DNA from 2 places in the Halobacillus salinarum genome. Region 1 is predicted to be linked to the other one. Evidence: riboswitches for the same ligand, from Rfam matches in the RefSeq annotation. Region 1 holds a riboswitch; the other holds the start of a gene.

Evidence for each region. Region 1 has a riboswitch for S-adenosylmethionine ahead of msrA (peptide-methionine (S)-S-oxide reductase MsrA). Riboswitches for the same ligand answer to the same signal wherever they lie in the genome.
Region 2: another riboswitch for S-adenosylmethionine. It lies ahead of MUN89_RS08950 (methionine ABC transporter ATP-binding protein); the one in region 1 lies ahead of msrA (peptide-methionine (S)-S-oxide reductase MsrA).

The regions. Positions count from the first base shown of each region.
Region 1 covers NZ_CP095073.1:3,626,005-3,629,768, reverse strand. The annotation lists gene MUN89_RS18865 (LTA synthase family protein) at 1-667, opposite strand, end outside; gene MUN89_RS18860 (AIM24 family protein) at 858-1,553, shown strand; SAM riboswitch class I at 1,704-1,824, shown strand; gene msrA (peptide-methionine (S)-S-oxide reductase MsrA) at 1,942-2,415, shown strand; gene MUN89_RS18850 (DMT family transporter) at 2,535-3,443, shown strand; gene MUN89_RS18845 (ribonuclease H-like YkuK family protein) at 3,475-3,764, opposite strand, start outside.
Region 2 covers NZ_CP095073.1:1,760,382-1,764,145, forward strand. The annotation lists gene MUN89_RS08930 (toprim domain-containing protein) at 37-384, shown strand; gene MUN89_RS08935 (thioredoxin family protein) at 400-714, shown strand; gene MUN89_RS08940 (hypothetical protein) at 814-1,137, shown strand; gene MUN89_RS08945 (TlpA family protein disulfide reductase) at 1,141-1,566, opposite strand; SAM riboswitch class I at 1,867-1,976, shown strand; gene MUN89_RS08950 (methionine ABC transporter ATP-binding protein) at 2,047-3,072, shown strand; gene MUN89_RS08955 (methionine ABC transporter permease) at 3,065-3,733, shown strand; gene MUN89_RS08960 (MetQ/NlpA family ABC transporter substrate-binding protein) at 3,750-3,764, shown strand, end outside.

The DNA of each region.
Region 1 (3,764 bases):
ATTCGTTACTATCTGCGAATACACGGCGTGATGAAGTTTTAGCCGTCATGACACTATCATAGACGTGATAATTATAGATTCCTAGAAGTTTTACTAGTTTTGCTCTGTCAAACGTACGAACGAGCAGTTGTGGACGTTCTACCTCAGCAAGGCTTAAATTCACTGCTGCAAACCCAAGAACAGCTGCATAAACCATTGCAATTGTACGTTTGCGGAATTCCATCGCTGGACGTGTTTTTTTACGCATTACCCATACGAGAAGGATAACAACGTCAATCCAATAAAGGATGTCCATTGGATGGGTAAGGGCTTTAGTGCTTCCGCCAAGATCTCCGAAGTTTTTATACTGCATGAGAACGGGTAATGTAATAAAATCATTGAAAAATCTATAATACACTACATTGGCATACAACACGAAAGACATAAGGAAATAAATCGTCATAAACGCTTTATTTCGTTTTTTCGGTGAAAAGAAAAATGATAGTCCTAAAAAGAAAAGAATAGAACTAATCGGAGTGATGACTAATATGAACTGTTGAATACCATTTTCAATATCTAGAGTAAACGCTGTTTGTAAGGCATAGTAGGTTTTTGCCCATAGGAACACTATGGCTGCTGCAAAGAAAACCCACCCTTTGTTTAAAAGTTGTTTTTTGTCCTGATTCATGATGAACCTCCTAAATTATTCTTTCATGAATTGTATAATAATATAAATTAACAAAAATTTTACATTAAGTAAACAAGTAAGAAGAACTAAATTATGAAAGATTTGTTACAATGTACTCTTATGAAACTTAACCCATTTTACACACGTATAAACCTAAAAGTCAAAACAAATTTAGAAAGGGGTAGATGATATGACAACATTTTCCATTAATGATTTTGTATCCCAAACGAAGCAGGATGATGCAGAGAATGAATTTTTTGAGCTGGAAACCCCTAGAATACTAGAAGTAAATTTAACCGATCGTGTATGGGCGAAAGCAGGTTCCATGATTTCTTATATTGGTCAAATCAAATTTGAACGTGAAGGAATCCTCGAGCACGGAGTTGGGCGGATGTTTAAAAAAGCCTTTTCCGGCGAAGGAACTTCATTAATGAAAGCAGAAGGTAGCGGACGTCTTTACTTAGCCGATCAGGGTAAGAAAATTACTATTTTTGATTTGAACAATGAATCGATCACTGTAAATGGAAATGACCTGCTGGCATTTGAGCCTGGTATTGAATGGGACATTAAGTTAATGAAGAAAGTCGCCGGGATGTTATCTGGTGGTCTCTTTAATATTACGCTGCAAGGTACCGGGCTGGTGGCTGTCACTTCTCATTATGAACCGTTGTCTTTACTTGTTAGTCCTGGAGAACCAATCATTACGGATCCTCATGCCACAGTTGCCTGGTCCGGCCATCTGCAGCCGGAATTTCGCACGGATATCAATTTGAAGACTTTTTTTGGCAGAGGTAGTGGAGAATCGATACAAATGGAATTTTCCGGCGAAGGATTTGTCATTGTCCAGCCTTTTGAAGAAGTGTATTCGGAAGGACGAAATTCATGACTTAATGAACCGATGTTACAGGTGGTGCAACCGCCGTCATTTTATTTCCTCGACAAACATACATTAATTAATAAAAAAATTTCGTGCTTCTTCCTTTACTTCAGAACGAAATCATTGTAAGATGAGAACTATCAAAATAATAACGGAAACTTCTTATCCAGAGAGGCGGAGGGACTGGCCCTTTGATGCCCGGCAACCATCGATTCAATCACTGATTGAAGAGAACGGTGCCAATTCCTGTAGGATGTGTAAGCATCCTAAGAGATGAGAGGATCGTACGGATATTACGACCCCTTTTCTTATTTGGATAAGAAAAGGGGTCTTTTTGGTAGTTTAAACCGTCCAGCTCTCGAATGAAGAAGTTGCGTTAACGAAAGGAAAGATGAGGATGGCGACAGCGATTTTTGGTGCAGGATGCTTTTGGGGAGTAGAAGCCTTCTTTGAAAGGTTTGAAGGGGTAACAGCCACTGAAGTGGGGTACACAGGCGGAACTGTACAAAATCCAACATATGAACAAGTGAAGACTGGAGAGACAGGGCATGCAGAAGCTGTGAAAATTACTTACGACCCTTCTATCATTACTTTTAATGAACTGGTAAACATATTCTTTGAAGCCCACGACCCAACCTCCAAGGATCAGCAAGGTGCAGATATCGGGCATCAGTACCGTTCAGTTATTTTTTATAACGATGCAAGTCAAAAATATATTGGAGAAGAAAAGATTAAAGAATGGGGTCAAAAAGGAATTTTCAAACGTCCAATTGTGACAAGATTGCAGCAAGCAGACACTTTTTATAGAGCTGAGGAATACCACCAAAAATATTTTCAAAAAAATGGATCAGTAGCTTGCGGGATTGGCTGATCAAGCAAAGAGCCTTCGAACGGCTCTTTTTTTATTGAGCAATTTAAGCAGGTTACGTGAAAAGAATTTTGTCCTATAATTAGCTATGGACAGTTCGTAACTTTTAAGGAGAGATACATATGCGGCTATATGTGGCGCTTGGAGCTTTAAGTTTAATATGGGGATTATCGTTTGTTTTTATCAAGTGGCTGGTCGAACCAGCAGGGCTGTGGGGTACTGTTTTTATTAGGTGTACTGCTGGAGCTGTGGTAGTACTTCCGCTTCTATGGAAAAACAGGCGGGAATTCATTCGACGGGTACCGTATCAAGATTTGTTGGTAGTAGGAGTGTTTAATGCAGGACTCCCTTGGGGACTAATTGCCCTTAGCGAGACACAAATCAATAGTACTACTGCCGCTGTACTTAACGCTTTAACTCCTATTTGCACAGCTTTTATCGGCTTTTTGTTTTTCTCAATCAAGCTGAAGCCCCAGCAGTGGGGAGGGGTGGTTCTTGGGTTTCTAGGAATTCTCGTCCTTATGAATTTTGAGGCAGGGGAATTATTGAAAGAAAACTTTATTGGGATGGGAACGATGATCCTTGCTGCGATTTGTTATGGATTCTCTTCCCAGTACACAAAGAAGAACTTACAAGAAACTGGAGTTTTGTTGATTGCTGCATGCACATTAACTGTCGGAGCCATAGTCGGTCTCATAGGCATGGGAGTAACTGGTTCATTTAAGGCATTTGTCCATGTGCCATTTTTAGATCCGAAAGTATTAATTGCCATTATTGGTCTAGGTTGTTTTGGCTCAGGGATCGCTCATTTACTTTTTTATTATCTCGTTACAAGAGGCAGTGCGGAGTTTGCTACTTCAGTTACGTATTTAATTCCAATTACAGCCATGATTTGGGGCTTTATCTTATTGCATGAACAACTAACAAGCCGCCTGGCTCTAGGATTAGTAATTATCTTTACCGGAGTTTACTTGGCTGGCAGAAAATCCGTCCGTTTCAGGACGGCCATTAAATCAAAAAAAGCCGGCTGAAACCACAAAAAAGCAGCATTAATTAGCTGCTTTATTTCGTATATCTGTTCGCATAGCTGCTGGCTACGATAGAATCAGGTTTGATTTTGGGTTCGATGCCCAGGGATTCGATTCTTGCAATCATTTCATTTACATAAACACGGGTCCTGTTTCGGTCCCCTGCACCAATATCGATATGGCCTTCCATAGTAAAAGTCGAACCTTTATAAATATAAGGAAGGATCAGGTCAATAAGCTGATTAATTTTGTCCGGAGTAAATAAGGCAGCTACTTCTTCCGTTAAAGTGGTCTCAAAAGAGATTCTTTCATGAAGGACGGTCA
Region 2 (3,764 bases), 1.9 Mb from region 1:
TCGGCATGGTCTGTTTCTATATAGTGGGTGAGAGGAATGAATGAAGACCGTATTGTTATCGTTGAAGGGATCACGGATAAGAAAAAGTTAAAAAAGATTCTAGACGAAGAAGTTGAGATCATTTGTACTCATGGGACACTTGGGATAGAACGTCTGGAGGAACTGTTACTCGAACATAACCTGGATAACCGAACTGTGTATATTCTAGTCGACGAAGATGATTCCGGTAATAAATTAAGGAAAATGCTTACTTCAGAGCTTCCGCATGCGGATCATATCTACATTGATAAAGCTTTCAGAGAGGTGGCGGCGACACCTGAGCCCGAGCTTGCAAGAGCATTGTTAAGCCGGCATTTTAAGGTGAAATCCATTTATTTGATATAGGAGGAGTGAAGCACCTTGCATCCAATTGAGAACTCAGACGCTGATGTACAACTTAATAACGATACGCTTGCTCTTACCTTTATCCACACTCCTTTTTGCGGGACGTGTCATTTGGCTAGAAAAATGCTGGAGACACTGGAAGCTTCTTATAACAAAGAATTGTTCTATGAGTTAAATGCATCGCTTCATCCAGAACTTATGCAAAAGTACAAAATAGAAAGTGTTCCCTGTTTACTAGTTACGGAGAATGGCAAACCAACTGATAAAGTGTACGCATTTCATTCTGTGCCTTTTATGTATGATAAGGTCTCACAATTTGTAAGTTCATAAGTGAATTTCCCGGGAAATGGCGAACGATTTTCCTGGTGATATACAGGAATGCCCTCTCCTTTTCACGAAATTTCTAATGAAGAAAAGGAGGGGGCATTTGTGGTGGAATTCATTAATTTGTGGATAAAAAGAGTGAATGAGCGAAAAGATCTCATTCCTACTTGGCGAGAACGTCACCTCACTTTGGAAGTTCATGCTATTCCTGCTGCTACCATTCAATTATTTATTGATAAAAATGGGGTACAGACTGAACCGCCGGAGCACATAGGCGGGAAAATAAGGCTGACTTCCACTCAGGAAATGTTTCATTCTTTATTAACCGGCGATCAGAAACTCACCAATCTTCCAAAGGAACAAATGACGATTAAAGGGAGTTACCGGAATGTACTTTTCTTAGAATCATTATTTTTGCTGTCTAAATAACGATTACAGCAAAGACCCGAGTGCCTCCACAATTTCCATAAAAGACGCCTGATCGCCAAATTGATAAGCCACTTTTCCTTTGGTGTCAATGATGACTGTAGTGGGGACCCCCTGACAGTTGTATAAATCGTAGATCTCTCTTCCGCGGTCTGCTATAGCAGGCTGTGTAATGAATTTTTCCGCAAAATCAACCGCTTCTTCAGTAGATCGTTCTCTACCCGAAACGTTGATTGTCAGCATTTTTACCTGGTCATGATCCATTGCTTGGAAAAGCTGTTCTTTTTTTGGCATATCTCTTCCACTGTCAGGGCACCAAGACGCCCAAAAGGTAATGAGAATGACTTTACCAATGTCTATTTGCAACTCATAATTCTCTCTAGAATTTAAGTAAGGCAATTTAAATAAAGGAGCGTTTGTCACTTTTTTCACCTCTGTTAAAACTTTGACTGCTGTATCCTACCATGCTAACATAATGGTGAACGAATAAGGAATATCTCACTTATCAACTGAGACGGAAAGTCTGCCCTGTGATACCAAGCAACCGGGTATCCAGCGTGGTTTTGGTGAATCCAGCAAAACTATAGATATGTGAATTGCGCCCGACCTTCTCTTCCATTGTGAAGAGTTTTTTTATTGCTATTATTTGTTGACATTTGTCTAATTGAAGTGCTACAATCCATTTTGTGCTTCTTAATTCATTTAAAGTATTAATACATTAATTATATAAATCTCTTATCGAGAGAGGCGGAGGGACTGGCCCTGTGATGCCCGGCAACCGTTGAGTAGGAATACTCAAAATGGTGCCAATTCCTGCAAAGCACAGCTTTGGCAGATGAGAGAACAGTTAGTAGGTTATTTTTGCCTTTCTGTTCTCTTGAACAGAAAGGTTTTTTTATGGGGAGGATCATGATGATTTCTATTAAAGATTTATCGAAGGTGTTTTATACACAGGATCAACCTGTGCGCGCCGTGGACCAAATGAGCTTAAACATTAACAAAGGTGAAATCTTCGGCGTGATCGGTTACAGCGGAGCTGGAAAAAGTACGTTCATCCGTTTGTTGAACCGTCTGGAGGACCCAACCGGAGGAAGTGTGAAAATAGGAGATCAGGAAATGACTTCCTTGAGTAAGAACAGTCTCAGATTGGCTCGACAGGACATTGGAATGATTTTTCAACATTTTAATTTGCTGTGGTCCCGTACAGTCTACGACAATATCGCATTTCCTTTGGAAATAGCAGGGGCGAAGAAAGCAGATAGAGAGAAGCGCGTGAACGAACTCATTGAGTTGGTGGGCTTATCCGGGAGAGGCAACTCTTATCCATCTCAGCTGAGCGGTGGACAAAAACAGCGGGTAGGTATTGCGAGAGCGTTAGCTAATAATCCTAAAGTTCTCTTATGTGATGAAGCAACGTCTGCACTTGACCCTGAAACTACGGATTCCATACTAGACTTGCTCGTAGACATTAATCGAAAATTAGGACTCACGATTGTATTAATTACCCATGAGATGCACGTGATAAGGAAAATATGCCACCAGGTTGCGGTAATGGACAGCGGACGTGTGGTCGAACAAGGAGATGTCCTCAATGTTTTCCTTCATCCGAAAGAAAAAGTGACAAAAAGATTTGTCGATCAAGTCATGGGGGATCCAGAACGAGAAAGCTCACTTCGACTCATTCACGATACGTACCGGACGGGAAAAGTTGTCAGGCTTCATTTTGTCGGTGAGGACACGAATCAAGCTTTGATCAGCGAGGTTTCGCGAAAATTCCAGGTCGATATTAATATTCTTCACGGTAAAATTACTCAAACACAGCGAGGAGCCTACGGAACCTTGTTTGTGCAGTTTGAAGGAGAAGAAGAAGAGATTGAAATGGCCGTGAATTTTTGCCGCGAAACCTCAGTGGAAGTGGAGGTGAACCCGGATGTTTAAGCAGTTATTTCCGAATGTGCGTATAGAAGACATGATTACGGCAACCAATGAGACTTTGTATATGACAGTTATTTCTGTCGCAGGTACATTTATAATTGGTCTGTTCCTGGGTCTGTTACTTTATTTATCTGGACCAGGCGGCCTGTGGCAGAACAAAGTGCTGAATTGGATTACAGCATCCATCGTAAATGTTTTCCGGGCGATTCCTTTTATTATTCTCATCCTATTGCTGTTTCCGTTTACTGATTTTCTTATCGGAACAATCCGGGGACCAAACGCAGCGCTTCCGGCATTAATTATTGGAGGAGCTCCTTTTTATGCCCGGTTGGTAGAAATCGCTTTGAAGGAAGTGGATAAAGGGGTTGTAGAAGCTGCTAAAGCAATGGGAGCAAAATACTCAACGATTGTATTCAAGGTCTTACTGCCTGAATCCATGCCTGCGCTCGTCTCGGGAATTACAGTCACCGCCATTGCGTTAGTCGGTTATACGGCTGTTGCCGGTGTAATAGGAGCAGGCGGGCTTGGGGATTTTGGATATTATTATGGTTTTCAGCGCAGTGATTTTGATGTTGTGCTGTTTTGTACCATTCTTATCGTACTAATTGTATTTATATTTCAATTTTTCGGGGATTTCATTTCGCGAAAATTAGATAAAAGATAAAAAGGGAGAGTTGGAAATGAAGAAATTATGG